Regions from separate parts of the Parabacteroides sp. AF21-43 genome, predicted to be linked through region 4. Evidence: riboswitches for the same ligand, from Rfam matches in the RefSeq annotation. Region 4 holds a riboswitch; each other region holds the start of a gene.
What was found. A riboswitch is a leader RNA that binds a small molecule or an ion and turns the genes downstream of it on or off. The one in region 4 is predicted to bind cobalamin.

Region 1: it holds a riboswitch for cobalamin, as region 4 does, so the genes downstream of both, DWX84_RS03330 (sirohydrochlorin cobaltochelatase) here and DWX84_RS00760 (porin family protein) in region 4, are expected to answer to the same signal.
Region 2: it holds a riboswitch for cobalamin, as region 4 does, so the genes downstream of both, DWX84_RS10320 (TonB-dependent siderophore receptor) here and DWX84_RS00760 (porin family protein) in region 4, are expected to answer to the same signal.
Region 3: it holds a riboswitch for cobalamin, as region 4 does, so the genes downstream of both, DWX84_RS20010 (threonine/serine exporter ThrE family protein) here and DWX84_RS00760 (porin family protein) in region 4, are expected to answer to the same signal.

The regions. Positions count from the first base shown of each region.
Region 1 covers NZ_QTMG01000003.1:46,932-49,138, reverse strand. Annotated here, with positions in the region: gene DWX84_RS03335 (TonB-dependent siderophore receptor) at 1-262, opposite strand, end outside; gene DWX84_RS03330 (sirohydrochlorin cobaltochelatase) at 409-1,326, opposite strand; cobalamin riboswitch at 1,454-1,651, opposite strand; gene aspT (aspartate-alanine antiporter) at 1,738-2,207, shown strand, end outside.
Region 2 covers NZ_QTMG01000012.1:9,683-11,889, reverse strand. Annotated here, with positions in the region: gene DWX84_RS10320 (TonB-dependent siderophore receptor) at 1-903, opposite strand, end outside; cobalamin riboswitch at 941-1,146, opposite strand; gene DWX84_RS10315 (putative transporter) at 1,256-2,207, opposite strand, start outside.
Region 3 covers NZ_QTMG01000041.1:5,871-8,077, forward strand. Annotated here, with positions in the region: gene DWX84_RS20010 (threonine/serine exporter ThrE family protein) at 1-1,288, opposite strand, end outside; cobalamin riboswitch at 1,341-1,541, opposite strand; gene DWX84_RS20015 (DUF5074 domain-containing protein) at 1,559-2,207, opposite strand, start outside.
Region 4 covers NZ_QTMG01000001.1:174,179-176,385, reverse strand. Annotated here, with positions in the region: gene priA (primosomal protein N') at 1-525, opposite strand, end outside; gene DWX84_RS00760 (porin family protein) at 613-1,221, opposite strand; cobalamin riboswitch at 1,513-1,716, opposite strand; gene coaW (type II pantothenate kinase) at 1,736-2,207, opposite strand, start outside.

The DNA of each region.
Region 1 (2,207 bases), on a different contig from region 4:
TAAAGCGTACCGCATCTTGGATATTACGGATACCTCGCAACTCCAAACTACTCGCCGTAATGCTATTAATTGAAATAGGAAGATATTTCATAGGTACGTCCAACTTCGTGATTTGTGGACGTGGCTTGCGTGCGGCGGTCGCTACGACTTCTTGAATATTGAATGTCGTATCGGCGAAATTCGTGTACTCATTCTTGTGTTGTGCCTGCATCGTACTGATACATAAGGCTGTCAACGGTAAGATTGTCAAAACTCTTTTCATATATTTAGCATTATAACTGTTTATTGTATGCATGTGAAATCCCTTTCGAAAGAAATTCCATTTTCCTTCGAATGAAAATTTAGTTTCTTTCGGAAGGAATTACTTTTTCTTCCGAAAGGAATAAAACATAGATTTGGAGAACTTTTTTAGTCCTTCTCTACCGCATAAGCTTTCTTCTTATCAACGATATCGATCATCTTATGTTTAGCCATGAAACGGGCATGTTCGATGAAGATCTTCTGAATATCCGGATTCTGTCCCAGACCTTCCATAAATACGCTTACCTCGTAGCCTTTCTTTTCCAGTTCCTCTTTCCAATCACCGGCGATATCGTTTTTCGCATGGTCTCCGGCGACAAACATAAATGGCATCAACAAGACTTTCTTCGTTCCATTGGCCTTTACTTGGGCTACCATCGTATCAAAAGTAGGATAGCCCTCGATGGTTCCTACGGAATAATCCTTGAATCCCTTCTCCTTCAACATATAATCCAACATGGCATATTGAGCCGTCGCCGGAGTATAAGTGCCATGGCCTACCAATAAAGTAGCGCCTTCTTTCGCCCCATTTTTTGTGATAGCGACGATTACCGCCTCATAATCCTCCGGTGTATACAATAAAGGATTACCGATACGAATCTCCTTGAAAGAAGATTTCATGGTGGCAACATCCTTACGTAAGGATTCCATCTCGATACCTTCGATTATATTCGTGGATTGGATCAAGACATGTGTATAACCATCAGTCTTTAATTTTTCCAAGGCCTCGATCGGGTTCAGTTTCTCTACGCCACGAGCTTTTAAGCGGCGCATTACAATGCGAGAAGTCCATGCCTCACGCAACTCAACATCTTTGAAAGCTTCTTTCGCTTTTTGATTGATCGCGTCGATTGTCAAGGCACGGGTATCATCATGGGTTGTTCCAAAATGTACCATCAATAAAGCGGCCTTATCGCCCGGTTGTAAAGAGGCGAATAAATCGGATGCTACAAAATTCTCGCCATCGTGCGCACGACAAACTAGGCTGATGACCAGCAAGAAGAAAGATAGTAAGTGTTTCCTCATCATATGAATATATTAATAATTAGATTACATATCAATCCCACGGAGACAACGTATTATTACGTCTCCAACATCTTTTAGATATAGGTGATATTTCTATCCTCTTAATTACTCCTGACCCCGGGAGGAATTAATCATTACTTCGCTTGGCAGGTTTCCTGACTGGCTCGGAAAGCAACCTTCCCATCTTTCTTAAGACAGTGGCATAGCAGAACGCTTTCCTTTTCAAGAGCTTCACAGTAGCGGGCACTGTTCCGGATTCTAACCGGATTCCCTTTTATAGAGTTGTCGGTAGACAAACTCTATCACCTAAGCGGTCGCAAATTTATATAAATAATCCCGAAAAGTAACAACATCTTTCAAAGAATCCCTGTTCCAATAGCATCTTTTTTGTTTAACATCAAATAAATAGATATGGAATGGATAACTAATTTACTTCAACATTATCCGGAGCTAGCTATTTTCATAACCTTAGCTCTCGGTTTCTGGATTGGCAAGTTTAAGATAAAGAAGTTCACGCTGGGAACGGTTACCAGCGTATTATTGGTCGGTGTATTGATCGGGCAATTAAAAATCGATATAAGCGGACCGTTAAAGTCCGTCTTTTTCTTGATGTTCCTCTTCGCTGTAGGATATAGCGTTGGGCCACAGTTCTTCCGGGGATTGAAAAAGGAAGGTCTTCCTCAAATGCTTTTCGCCGCCGTCATGTGTATATTTTGTTTGATCGCTCCTTTTTTGTTAGCGAAACTTATGGGATATAACGCAGGCGAGGCCGCAGGATTATTGGCGGGCTCCCAGACGATGTCGGCAGTATTAGGAGTTGCCGAAGATACGATCGGACAGATGAATATTAGCGATACGGATAAAAGTGCTATGGTAAATGT
Region 2 (2,207 bases), on a different contig from region 4:
TTTCTCATTAAGAACATTCTTATACCCCGATTGCACGAAAAAGTTATTATCCCATAATCGTTCAGAAGTGTTCTTGTTATATAAATTAACAGAACCGGGAAGCCCCCGCTCCGAATCAAAATAGTACGCCTTAAAGGAAAGTTCGCCTCCCCTTCCAAAATCGCCGAATAGATTACCTTCCAAATGGTAAGCATGGATATCGCTATTTCTACGCTTCTCTCTCGTCTCCAATTCCCCATTAATCAATGTATAGGGATATTGCCCATCCGCACGCACGAAATCACCATGTAAGGATGCGCTCCAACGCTTTCCTAATTTTTGATCATAATGCAGCACGGGATTAAAAAGCCCGAAGGAACCTCCCTTAACCTTAAGATAAGTATGAAACGATTTGTCTTTAAACGTGGGCTTTCCGGTTTGTATATTCAAGGCTCCTGCCGAGGCATACACCCTTGCCGTTTGGAAGATGTCATCCGATTGTCCGATCGATAAGGAAACCATCTCCACGTTATCCAACGAGAAACGGCTGATATCGACTTGCCCGCTTTGCGCATCCGTAATCGTCACCCCATCGTAACTGACGGCGGTATGCTTCGCTCCCAAGCTACGTACCGAGACCGTTTTCAATCCTCCGATCCCCCCATAATCCTGTACTGTAACTCCCGAGAAGCGTTTCACGGCCTCGGATAGGTCTTGTACTCCCAAGCGATCGATTCCCGCCCGGTCCATAATTTGCAAAGGCGTACCTTCACGGGTGACCGACGGACGTACCTTCTCCACTACTTCCACCCCGGAAAGCTCGTGATAGGCCGTCGTATCGATCTGTTGACCGAAAGCGACACCCAAAGAAAATAACCATACGCTAAAAACGCACAGACATCTTATAAGATATAAATCTCGCATAATAATTCTTAGGTTTACCAACGTCTTCACCCGAAACGTCGCATAACAAAATCATGGCAGGTTTTCTGGCTCGTCCACCCTCTGTCGGCTACCTTCCCGCCTATCCGATAGGCAGTGGCAACAAGATTTGCCGGGGCTCCAAGGACTTACAGCTACGGGTACAGCTCCGGACTCGCACCGGATTCCCTTTTACTGATTATTATCGGAATCGATAACATCTACACCTTGATTGGCCGCAAAGATACATGTTTACTTTTTGATTAGCAACAAAAAAGCCCCCCGGCGAATCACTTCGGCGGAAGGCTAGGGAGTTTACACTTTTCTAAACATTACTAACAACAAAATATTTATTCTATGTATAAAAGAATAATATCATTAACTGTGCGGTCAACACACGCAAAAACATGGTCAATGGATAAACCGTCGCATATCCAACCGCCGGCGCATCATTTCCTGCCGCCATATTGGAATAGGCTAACGCAGGAGGATCGGTCGTACTTCCCGCAATCAATCCCATCAACGTAAAATAATTCAGTTTATAAAAATACCTTCCCACACAACCGATAATCAGTAGAGGCAATAACGTTATTATAAAACCATAACCGATCCAAGCTACACCACCCTTATTGACTATCGTATCGACAAAACCTTCACCCGCACTCAATCCCACGCAGGCGAGAAACAAGGTGATTCCTAATTCCCTCAATAGTAAATTAGAACTTTGCGTGGTATAAGTAACCAATTTATAACGATAACCGAACCGGCTTATCAATATCGCAACGATCAACGGACCTCCCGCTAATCCTAATTTCACCGGTTGAGGAATACCCGGAAAACTAATAGGAAGACTTCCCACGATAATACCCAAAACTATACCAACAAAAATAGTCACCAAATTAGGTTCATTCAAGCGTTTCATTGAATTACCCAGCGTCTCGGCAACTTTCTCCACCGCCAATTCACTACCGACCACTGTCACCCGGTCGCCTATTTGCAAGACCAGATTAGGAGTAGCTACCAACTCCAGCCCCGCACGATTGATCCGAGTCACGTTAATTCCATGTAAACGGCGTAACTGCAAAGCCCCTAATTGCTTACCGTTGATTTCAGACCGGGTAACCAAAATACGCCGGCTGATAAACTGGCTTTCCGCCGGAATCCATTGCTTACGATCCATCTGTATTTCTTGACCGATAAAAGTCTTTATCGCCTCCACGTCATGCTCTGCGGTAATAACAAAAATCTTATCATCCCCATTCAATACCGTGTTCCCCGCCACGATCTCTATCCGATTCGTATCGTTA
Region 3 (2,207 bases), on a different contig from region 4:
GTAAATGTCGTTGGCGATCTTTGGCGATGTAACGACGGGCGAAGATGTTCGGGACAGCTACACCGAGTGAGATACAAAGAATGATGAGTGCGGAATTGATCCCGTTGAAGAATGCGTTTGTGACCTCACCGACTACTCCATGCAGGTTTATAAATGCCAGTAATGAGCGATACATGAGTACTCCCGGAATCATAGGAATGACAGATGGAATCGTCAATACGTGATTGGGAACATGGCACCAATGAACCGCTTTTACGGCAAGGAGGCTGACTACGAAGCTTCCCATAAACGAGCCGATCACAGGACCATAACCTAATTCGAAGTTCACAAAGTTACGGGTACATACCGCAATGATACCTCCTACGGCTACCACCCATAATAATCGGCGTTGAATATTGAATATCATGGAGAAGCCTATGGCGGAGATAGCTGCCGCTAATGCATATATGTAGTACGGGTCATGTGGAACCATATTTAATTCACTGAACTTATGATCTATCTCGACATCATTCATGACAAGTACCCGCATGGCGAATGCGATACCGAAAGTCATGGCGGCTACCATCATGACCGTATTGGAGGCCCGGGTGATGCCGACAAGCAAATGATTGTCTAGCATATCATCCACGAAGTTAATCAAGGGTACGCCCGGCACGATAAATAAAGCGCAGGCTAATAATGGATGATAAGGAGTGTCGGATAGCCCGGAGAAGGAGGATGCGTATGCCAAGCAGGTGGATACGAAAGCGGCCGCGGCGATACTCATATATACGTTAAGTCCAGCCTCGACACAGCGGGCCCGTACCCTAAACCCGACGAAAGCGCAAATGGAAGCGAATAGGAATGCCATCCAGTCGCATCCGAATAGCTTACAGAATCCTCCGCATGCGAATCCCGCTCCGATAGCTACGATATAAGGGGTATAATTCCGGGGTTGGTGAACGATCTTCTCCAGTTCTTCCTCATATTTATCCAAGGAATAATCTTGCTCGATCGCCCGCCATGAAAGCTTGCTTACCTGTGAGATTGTCGTCATGTTAATGCCATGCTTCTCGCATTTCTGGAATTTGGAGAATGAGTTTCGCTCATCGCTTACGTTTACCATGATCATGGTCCACCGGATATCGATATGCAACTTCTCCTCGGGGATCCCCATAAAGGCGGCAACTCGTTTCATGTTTCGCTCGATACGATTCGTGTCGGCGGCGCTTTCCATCAACAACTTTCCTGTACGGAGCAAAAGATCCAGTTTGCGCCGTAACAACAATACTTCCTTGTCTGTCATCATTTTCTTTTTGTTCTTATATTGTCTGTGTATCCTATGTCCTAACCCACGAGGACATGAATCTGAAATGAATGGCAGGTCTTCTGACTAGCTCCCATCCTAATGCCTTCCCGACCCTATCGCGTCAGTGGCGAAAGTAGTATTAGAATGTTCAACAGAGCTTCACAGCAGCGGGACTGTCCCGGATTCTCACCGGATTCCCTTTTAATCCGTACGCCCGAATAGGCACTACGGAACCAATTCGGGCGCAAATGTACGGAATTTTTTTTATATTTACTTCTTAATCATCCGTAGAGACTCTGTCTTTCCTCCGGTTATGATACGGATGAAATAGAGGCCTTGGGATAGATCGCTTACGTTGATGGATTCTCCGGGATTGATCGTGGATTTCCGGACCATTGTTCCGCGAGATGTATAGATCTCTATCTTCGCCGGGGTATCGATATTGATTTGTATCGAGTTAACCGCCGGGTTCGGATAGATTTTCAAGGTCGGCTGCGAGACCTCTTCTATGCTTGTCGGTGCTTCTTCGGTTGTTACGACCATGTTCTTGGTGACGATCTTTCCGTTCGAGTTGAAGCGGACGGTTATTGTAGCCTTCTGATATTCCTTGATATCTGAGGTCGTACTGATGATTAAGGAGTCATTACGAACGATCGCGTTAATCGGGCTGGAGGGAGTAACGGATGAGACTGATTTTACGATGGCGGCATCCATATTGTCCTCATCGGTCACCATATTGCCTAAAGCGAGTTTATAGACTGGCTTTTCCTCGGTTAATACGATAGAGGAAGGGAAACCGGAAGATACTACCGGTGCGGCGTTATCCGGGAAAACCGGGATAGCCGGGAACCAATAGTTGACGATCATCGAATATTCTTGTACCACTTCGCCTTTGTTATTTATACGAGCTAACATGTGC
Region 4 (2,207 bases):
CTCCTCGCTCACCTCGACCGCCCCTTTCACCATCAAGGAAGAGACGATCGGGACAACATTTCGAAGACCGGTCTTCTTCTCCAACTCCGAGATCGTCAATTTCAAAACCCCGCTAAAAGCATCCAGTACCGCTTGCTCGTTCGGGCGCAAGGGGGCGGTGGCCTCGAAATCCTCATTATAAGTAACCGCCGTCTCGCTTTCCAACTTTAAGCCGGAAGGCAAGGCCGCCTTATACACGTCGCCCAGCTTACATATATAATAAGAAGATATCCATTTCCAGAAACGGAGTTGCGGACGGCGGAGCACCGGCGTGGCATCCAGCAAAGCGTAGATCTCCTTCGTCTCAAAATCGGATACCGGTTCCCGGTCGTGTACCTCCATGACGATAGCCGTATAATATCGTTTCTTCCCGAAATGCACGATCACCCGGCAACCGGGAGTCACGGCTCTCTCCAGATCTTCGGGTATCCGATAGGTATAGCTATTCTCCAAAGGAAGGGGAAGTATGACGTCCGCGTATTTCATTCAAACAGGTGTTTCATTACGAGCCCAAAAATAACAAAAAAGGCCGGACTTCTAAAGCCCAGCCTCTCTCATTTTATTTTCACCTATTTAGAACAAGATCGCTGCCGTGATAGACCATCCACGGTTCTTTCCGGCACCGTCGGAGAGGTTCACCTTCTCAATACTATAGTTATCAGTCAGTCCCAGACCATAATTGAAACCCACCTGCAAGTGACTGATCAGCTCCACGCCGGCACCGAAGTTAAGACCTGCGCTGAAATTCTTCGCCTTCACCTGATCCGCTACGGAACCCGGGATATCCCAAAACTTATCACCGCCTACACGGAAACCGATATACGGACCGGCTGCCAGATACGCCTTGACGATCGGTAAGCCGAATTTCCATTTCAAGTTGACCGGAACATCGATATAATCCGTCTTCATCGAAGTCTTCACCCCGCCAGCCGAGGTCGTTTCCAAACCTTTTTGCGAATACAACACTGCCGCATCGATCCCGACACCGACCAACGGTAAGGTCGTCTCGATCATCGGACCCACTTGGAAGCCGGTTACGTTATCCGCTTTCAACACGTCCGAGTTGAAATGAACAGACGATATATTCACACCTCCCTTGATACCGAATTTAAGCTGAGCGTTCGCCGGAAGCGCCATCAACGCTAGCAAGGCAACCATAACAAGTCCCACAATTTTCTTCATATTCATACTTCTTTTGTTAATTACTCGTTGCAAATAAACGCACTTTTCTAATAATAAACAAATATTCTCTATAGAGTGTTCACGGAATACCCCAGTCCTTTAAACGCAAAGAAAGCATGCATCTTACACACGGAGCTCATCCCGTCGGTCAGATTCATGCTTCTTTCCCTAATTATTATGGCAAAATAATTATCCGAAACCATGAGACGACTTGATAAGAAAACCTTGGATAAAGAATAGTAAAAACCGGATACGGTTCTTGCGTTCTCTTCCGGCCTTTCCTCGAAGCCGTCGAAAATATACACGCCTTGCAGGTCTTCTGACTTACTTCCGGTCTTAAGCGCCTTCCCATTCACTTGAATGAACAGTGGCAACAGTATTGCTCAACCCGTTTATGAAGCTTACAGCAGCGGGACTGTCCGGGATTCTCACCCGATTCCCTTTTAATCCCTATCCGGCGATTGCCGAAAGGGAACAAAGCATGTAGCAAAGATACATAAAGTTTTGATGTAGCCTAACACTTTCCACAAAAAATATCCTTATATTCCCGGTTCCTGATATAGCATAAAGCCGCCCCGATAGCCGTGCGATATTCGGCATACTCCGGTATCTTGAAATGGACATCGCACATCTCCTCCAGACGGGGGAAAATATCCGGGCATTGTGGCAAGCGAGTCAGGTTACCGATCAATACGATATTCTTGATATCGCCATTTAACGAGGCGAAAACAGCTCCTTGTCCGATGGTCTGCAAGACCATATGAACGATACCGAGAGCGATATCCTCAACCTTAGCGTTCGCGTCCGCTTTTCCGAAAATAGAGGCTGTCACGTCCAGCGGCAGGCCGGGTAGCGGATGCGGCGTAATATCCCGGATATGCAAGTCGATATCATTCAAGGAACCGTGCTCGGCCAAAGACGCTATTTGGTGAAAGTCATGCGTTTTCAATAATAGCTTAGACAAGCCGAGGATTGTTCCGCCACCG